2 regions of the Alteromonas sp. W12 genome follow, and region 2 is predicted to be linked to the other one. Evidence: predicted binding sites of a transcription regulator. Region 2 holds the regulator's gene; the other holds the start of a gene.
What was found. Region 2 encodes LexA, which represses DNA repair genes until DNA is damaged. Its sites were predicted from a motif close to TACTGTATNNNNATACAGTA; they were not measured.
Positions count from the first base shown of each region.

Region 1: AWH61_RS16650 (recombinase RecA) is a predicted target of LexA. The motif match lies at 1,737-1,756, and genes of this name have one in related genera.

Region 1 is NZ_LQXH01000010.1:262,828-266,690, forward strand. It holds gene AWH61_RS16640 (DUF885 domain-containing protein) at 1-1,010, shown strand, start outside; gene AWH61_RS16645 (hypothetical protein) at 1,013-1,522, shown strand; gene AWH61_RS16650 (recombinase RecA) at 1,770-2,519, shown strand; gene AWH61_RS16655 (Y-family DNA polymerase) at 2,519-3,863, shown strand, end outside.
Region 2 is NZ_LQXH01000008.1:114,804-118,666, forward strand. It holds gene AWH61_RS11890 (sensor domain-containing diguanylate cyclase) at 1-999, shown strand, start outside; gene lexA (transcriptional repressor LexA) at 1,107-1,733, shown strand; gene coxB (cytochrome c oxidase subunit II) at 2,316-3,479, shown strand; gene ctaD (cytochrome c oxidase subunit I) at 3,489-3,863, shown strand, end outside.

The DNA.
Region 1 (3,863 bases), on a different contig from region 2:
CTAATGCCCGTGAAGATATTGCCGCGAATAACTGGCCTGATGGCGTTGCGTATTACGCCAATAGAGCCAAGCATTACACCACCACGGATATGACGCCTCAGGAAATCCATGATTTAGGGTTGTCTGAAGTAAAACGCATTCGCGCGCAAATGCAGCAAATTGTGGATGAGCTTGGCTTTGATGGCGACATTAACGACTTCATTGCGTTTTTACGCGAAGACCCGCAATTCTATGCCACCAGCGCTGAAGATTTACTAAAAGAGGCGTCGTTCATTGCAAAGAAAATGGACGCAAAGCTTCCTTCGCTCTTTGAGTATCTGCCAAGAACACCCTACGGTGTAGCGCCTGTACCAGACGCTATCGCGCCCAAATATACAACGGGCCGTTACATTCATCCTAGCCGCGATGATCAGCCAGGGTATTACTGGGTAAACACGTATGCCCTCGATAAGCGCCCTTTGTATGCATTGCCTGCACTGACCTTGCACGAAGCAGTGCCTGGCCACCACCTTCAAATATCGTTGGCAGCAGAGCTTGAAGACTTACCGATGGTACGTCGTAACACCTATATTTCAGCGTTTGGTGAAGGCTGGGGTCTGTACTCTGAGTTTTTGGGTATTGAAGCAGGTATTTACGAAACGCCGTACGACAACTTCGGTCGCTTAAGCTACGAAATGTGGCGTGCGTGTCGTTTGGTTGTGGATACCGGTATGCACACGATGGGCTGGAGCCGTCAACAAGCGGTTGATTATATGATGGAAAACACCGCGCTTTCAGAACACAACGTAAATACTGAAATAGACCGCTATATCTCTTGGCCAGCGCAAGCCTTGTCTTACAAGATTGGTGAAATCAAAATTAAAGGCCTTCGCAAGAAAGCAGAGAAAGCATTAGGCGAGCGTTTTGATGTGCGTAAATTCCACCGCGCCGTGTTAGAAAACGGCTCAGTTCCACTGTTTATCTTGGAGCAAAACATCAACACGTTTATAGAAGAACAAAAGGCACAATAAACATGATCGTTGCATTTGGTGTTATTGGATTACTTATCCTGTTTTTAATTTACTTTGTGCTGCGAGCGCAGAATTTACAGAAAGAGCTGGCGCTATTGCGTCACTCGAATAAACAGACCAACAACAAGGTTACGTATGCTTACCGCAACCTTGTTCTTGTTACAGATGCGCTGGAGAAAAATCTTACTGCGCGTATTGAAAGTGCCTATAAAAGCCGCCTTATCGACCAAACTCAATACAATGCGCTGCACCCGCTTATGCGCAACTTTTCGACTATCGTCATGGCCTGTTGTGAGAAAGGGATGTCATTTGAGGAGTCACTGAATAAGGTGCTGCTTAATGAAGAAGTGACGCTTGAGGAAATTCGTGAGGTGGTGAAAGCACTCCCTAGCAACGTACGTATGGTGTGGTCAAAAAATACGGCCGACGGCTTCATTGCTTTTTGCCAAACCGTTACAGCAACAGTAAGTGGCACGACTACAAAGGCTCAAAAAGAACCATCTGAAGAGTAACATTTTACTCTATGTCCCTCGTTAGCGCTTATACAGCGCTAACTGTATGGCAGGGTCGTCTGCTTTGCTATGTAGTAAGGTCAGCGACCCTAGCCATGTTCCTACACTTTTAAAAGTTTAATCTTTTTACCTTTCCAGACTAATCAGTAAGTTAGCACTTAAAACAACAAGCCAAAAACCTTTTGTCTTGAAAAGGGTTATTGCTGCACTATAATACTGTATAAAAATACAGTTCATTTTGAGTGCCATGAATAAATCGTTATCCGTGCTTAATAACCACCCGCATATTTGGCGGGCCAGAGATCAGAGACAAAGTGAAACCAAGTTTTCACTGGGTTTTCCGCGTCTGGATAAAGCTCTTAACGGTGGCGTTGCATCTACAGGTCTTGTCCGTATCTCTTCGTTAACCGGCATGGGTGAACTTTCACTCTTTAAACAGGTTATATGCCAACACCGTACGCATAAGCTGGTGGTATTTATTAACCCTCCCGGGCTACTACAGTCGCCGTGGTTAGAAAACTTGGGGCTTAAAGCGCAACAAGTGCTGGTAGTAAAACCAGGTTCTGAACAAGAGTCGTTGTGGGCAGCAGAGCAATGTTTAAAAAGTACGGCTTGCCATTGCGTAGTGCTGTGGAGTAATGCTGTAAATCAAAAAGAAGCACGACGCCTACAGGTAGCAGCAACGCATAATGATGCGCTGTGCTTACTGTATACTCCACCGCAACAGCAGGCCTCACAGTTAGGTTATCCGAAGGCCAGCTTAAGTGATTCACAAGCCACTCCTTCGAATCAAAGCAACGGTGCATTACCCATTACGTTGGATATTGCGCTAAAGGGTAAACCCCACGCTTTGGCAGTGAACATACGCAAGCAGCGTCATGGGTGGCCCAAAGATAACATTGTTATTTCCCATCGGTGGACCCCCGACAATCACGCCATTAAATGGGCCATGGCACACAACACGCTTTCCGATCAGGCATTACACTCTGTGAGCTAATGATGCTGTGGGCCTATATTCATTGCTATCAACTTACTTTAGATAGCCATATCAAAGCGGCTAGAAGTAAAGGTGCACATAGCCAATTGCCGAAGCACGAAACTAACAACCAGTATTCATCGTTAGCGTCGAATACTCCCGTTGCAGTGTACTGCAGTAAAACAAACAAAATTACGCAGTGTAATGATATTGCGAAAAAAGAAGGCATTGAAATTGGGCATGGGCTAGCCCAAGCGGCGGCGTTATGCCCTTACGTGCATATTCTGCCTTTCAGTGAAGAAGCCGAAAAGCATATGCTGACGCAGTTAGCCCATCGGCTTTATCCGCTGGCTTCTGATATCGTATTAGACAACCACATTCACTCAAATAGTTTCAGCGGTCTAGCAGTAAGGCTAGATAACCTAACCCATTACTATGGCGGTCATAAGCCACTGTGGAAAACCTTAACCCAAGCTCTGGCAGAAGCAGATATTCGCTATCATTTTGCTAGCGCATGGACGATAGAGGCCGCAAAAGTATTAGCGCTTCATAAATTTAACACCTACTTACATACACCCGATGACATAAAAAAAGCGCTAAGTGCGTGCCCGCTTTCTATTACGGCTCTATCTCCCAAAGTCATTGACTCGCTGGCAAGGGTGGGCGTTTCCTGCGTACAACAGTTGCTTGCCATGCCGGTACAAGAGCTGGGACGGCGCTTTGACAATAACACCATTATGTATCTTACTGCGTTAAGGGGAGAAACCTTTCCACGCGTTACGTTATTTAGGCCTTTGGAGCACTTCGATAACTTTATCCTATTGCCTTTTGATATTGAAAACACGCAGCATCTAACCCCTTTTGTCACCCAGCAGTTTGAGCATTTGTCTCACTATTTACGGGCAAGAAACTTATATACATCCAGCATCAGTGTACATATTCATTTCAGAGAAGCACCTGTAATGGATATTAATATACGTTCGGCACTGCCTCAGTCCTCAGTACAAAGTTGGCTGCCCTTGTTTAGTCTTAAAACTGAGAATCTAGAGCTACCTGAACCAGCCACAGCCATTGCGCTTACCTGTCAGCAATTTGAAGAAATGGATACGCAGAATGGCGACTTTTTTAGCGACAGATTTAACGATATTGCACAAAAGCAATTAATTGGGCGCTTAAACGCGAAGCTAGGCGATAACAGTACGTTTCAACCTCGCGCTGCCGACAGCCATCAGTTTGAATATATGACGGTGACGGAGTCGAGCACCGGTAACTGCACCCGTAATTATGCTTATAGCAGTGACATTACGCCCACCTTCACTTTTGATGTACCTAAACCGCTTATTCAGGCTACCCAAATTTGCTTTG
Region 2 (3,863 bases):
TATCTCCAGAACAATGACTTGACGATGGCGTGTCAGTCCGTATTGGCCGAACTCATAGATATCTCAGATAGCCAGTTTGCCTTCGTCGGCCAAATGAAAGGAGACGGTAGCTCATCTAGACTTTTCATTCATGCGATTTCTGAAATTGTTTGGGATAACAGTAGCTTTTCTCAATATGCAGAGTACAAAAAACGAAACCTCTACTTTAGTAACTTCGATAACCTTTTTGGAACCTCAATTTTAACGGGAGAAGTTACCATTAGTAATGCGCCAAACAGTCACCCTAATTCCAAAGGTGTTCCGCACGGTCATCCGCGCATTAGCCGATTTTTAGGCCTACCAATAAAAGTGAAAGATAAAGTAGTGGGAATGGTCGGTTTAGCGAACAAGTTTGATACCTACACTGACGAAGATGCTGAGTTTCTACAGCCCTTTTTAGATGCTTTGGCTGGCTTGTTCTACGCAGTAGAGCTTGAGGAAGCCCGAGCCGTTGCTGAAGAGAAGCTTAGGCATTTGGCGATGACTGATTCTTTAACGGGCCTTTATAACCGACGCGCGTTCCTTGACGAGTGCATCTCATTTTCAAAACAACATTGTCGAGGATGTGTTGCTATTGTCGATATTGATCACTTCAAAAAAGTAAACGATACCTACGGTCACGATGCTGGAGATCAGGCGCTTATTGCTGTTGCGAGAAAAATAGCTAAACATAATCAAGCGCCAAATGTCGTGGCTCGATTAGGAGGAGAAGAGTTTGCAATAGTCATGATAGGTGACAAGAAAGAAGAGATCCATAGGCAGCTAGAAGCACTGCGCATTGCTGTTGAAGAAGGAAGGGTGACCTACAAGACAGACACGATGAATTTATCGATCAGCATCGGCGCAACATTTATCAAAGACACCTTTGAGGCGGATTTCAGCGCCCTCTTATCGCTTGCTGACAAAGCGCTGTACAGAGCCAAGGAGCAGGGCAGAAACCAAGTCGTATGGGATGAGTAATAGTGTCAGTACGTGGCTAAAACTGATAGCAAAAGACGCGGCAAGTGCTTGTTATTTAGTTTTAGGTGTATATACTTACAGGAACTGTATGAACAGACAGGTCTTTTATGCGCCCACTCACAGCTCGACAAACCGAAGTTTTAGAACTTATTAAAACAACCATGTTAGAAACGGGAATGCCGCCTACTCGTGCGGAAATAGCCCGTCAGCTTGGCTTTCGTTCTGCTAATGCAGCAGAGGAACATTTGAAAGCATTGGCGCGTAAAGGCGTGATTGAAATTTTGCCTGGTACGTCTCGTGGCATTAAGCTCAATATCCCTCTTGATAACGACGCACAAGAAGAAGAAGGCCTACCGTTAATTGGGCGTGTTGCAGCCGGTGAGCCGATCTTGGCGCAAGAGCATGTTGAGTCGCACTACAAAGTCGATCCTGCACTGTTTCAACCCCATGCCGACTTTTTGCTACGCGTCAACGGTATGAGCATGAAAGACATTGGTATTTTAGACGGTGACCTTCTCGCTGTTCATCGTACCACTGATGTACACAACGGTCAGGTGGTTGTGGCGCGTGTAGATGAAGACGTCACTGTAAAGCGTCTAGAGAAACGCGGGCGTGAAGTATTGCTTCATGCTGAAAATGATGAGTTTGCACCAATAAAAGTTGATTTGGCGACTGAACATTTTGCGATAGAAGGTATTGCGGTGGGTGTGATCAGAAACGCTGACTGGATGTAGTATTTTAGCTTGTTTGTATAAAAGCGGCACGTTAGCCGCTTTTTTTATGTCTTTTGTTCCTGTTTTTTTCTTCAATCTGCCAACTTAGATTTTATCTTGCCCAGCAAACCTGTTGGTTTTCTGCGCACTTATTTTTATCTTTACTCACGTTATTCTTTCTATGAATGCTTCGAGTATTTTCCATTTTTTATTTTGAATTTTGTTTGAAATCGACATTGAGTCATCGGTTACTTATTGATTTCTTAACTAGTTAGGCGAGCATTTACTTTAACCCTGTGTTCAAAATGCCTGTTTGATTCCAAGGACATCCCACAGCAATCGCTTTCTCTTTTTGCACTTCAAATCCCCCGCGACCATTTTAGTAAATGATTAAAAATTAACCACTTCGTTAAATTTTTAATAGAAAAGACTAGACGGCACGACATTATTGCGCAATTCTTATACAGAGATTAACAAAATAATAACAATGACTCTAAATTTGTTTTACAAGTTGAGGTTATGGGTCAATCGTTCGCAAACCATTTGGTAGGGCATCGCGCAAATTAATCAGCGTCTTTGACCACGCCATTACGGAGGTGCTGAGTGAAACAACTAACGACCGTTTTCGCAAAATGGTGTTCTAGTATACCAATTTTGCTTTTTTCCCCTTTGCTTTTTGCGCAAGAAGCAAGCGAAGAAGCCTCTTCGCTTAATTTGAGACGCGGTGCTACCGACATCAGTGGGCAGGTATACGACCTCCATATGTTGATGTTCTTCATTTGTGTAGGTATCGCGGTTGTAGTTTTTGGCGTGATGTTCGCCTCAATGTATCTACATAGGAAGTCCCGTGGTGCCAAGCCAGCTAATTTTCACGAAAACGTGAAGGTTGAAATTGCTTGGACCGTTATTCCTTTCCTTATTCTTATCTTCATGGCGGTACCCGCAGCGAATACTCTAATTGCTATGGAAGACACGTCTGAGCCTGACATGACGGTGTTAGTAACAGGCTCTCAATGGAAATGGCATTACAAGTATATGGATAGCGATGTAGAGTTTTATTCTTTACTCGCCACTCAGCGCGAGCAAATAGAAAACAAATTTCAGAAAACAGATAACTACCTGCTGGAAGTTGACCGTCCCTTGGTTATTCCTACTGGGAAAAAAGTACGCTTTCTTATTACCTCTGACGACGTTATCCACTCTTGGTGGGTTCCTGACTTTGCCGTGAAAAAAGATGCCAACCCCGGCTTTATTAACGAGTCTTGGGCCAAGGTGAATGAGCCTGGTATTTATCGCGGACAGTGCGCAGAGCTTTGTGGTAAAGACCATGGCTATATGCCGGTTGTGGTAATTGCTAAAGAACCCGCCGAGTTTGAAAAGTGGATGGGCGAACAAGAAGAGATTGTTCGTAAAGCAAAAGAAGAAGAGCAGCGTCTACTTTCTATGAATATGTCTATGGATGAACTGATGAAAGAGGGCGAGCGAGTATACAACGCAACGTGCGCTGCTTGCCATATGCCAAATGGTGAAGGTTTACCTGGCGTGTTCCCGGCATTAAAAGGCAGCAAGATGGCACTAGAAGATCAGCAAGGTCACATTGACATCGTGCTGCATGGAAAGTCAGGAACAGCCATGCAAGCGTTTGGAAAAATGCTAAGTCTTAAGGAAATTGCCGCCGTAGTCACTTACGAGCGAAATGCCTGGGGCAATAAAACTGGCGATATGGTTCAAGCCAAAGATGTCAACGCAGTGGCAAACGGAAACTAGGAGCAGACAATGAGCAAAGCAACTGAAGTTATTTCGCCAGATACCTCTGCGCCTCATGACGGTCACCTACATGATGACCATGAACACCACGATCATATTCCTAAAGGGATAACGCGTTGGTTGTTTACCACTAACCACAAAGACATAGGCACACTGTATCTGTGGTTTGCCTTTATTATGTTTTTAGTTGGTGGTGCGATGGCCATGGTGATCCGCGCTGAACTATTCCAACCCGGTCTACAAATTGTAGAGCCAAACTTCTTTAACCAAATGACTACGGTACACGGGCTTATCATGGTATTTGGTGCAGTAATGCCAGCCTTTACTGGGCTCGCAAACTGGCTTATTCCCATGATGATCGGCGCCCCTGACATGGCGTTACCG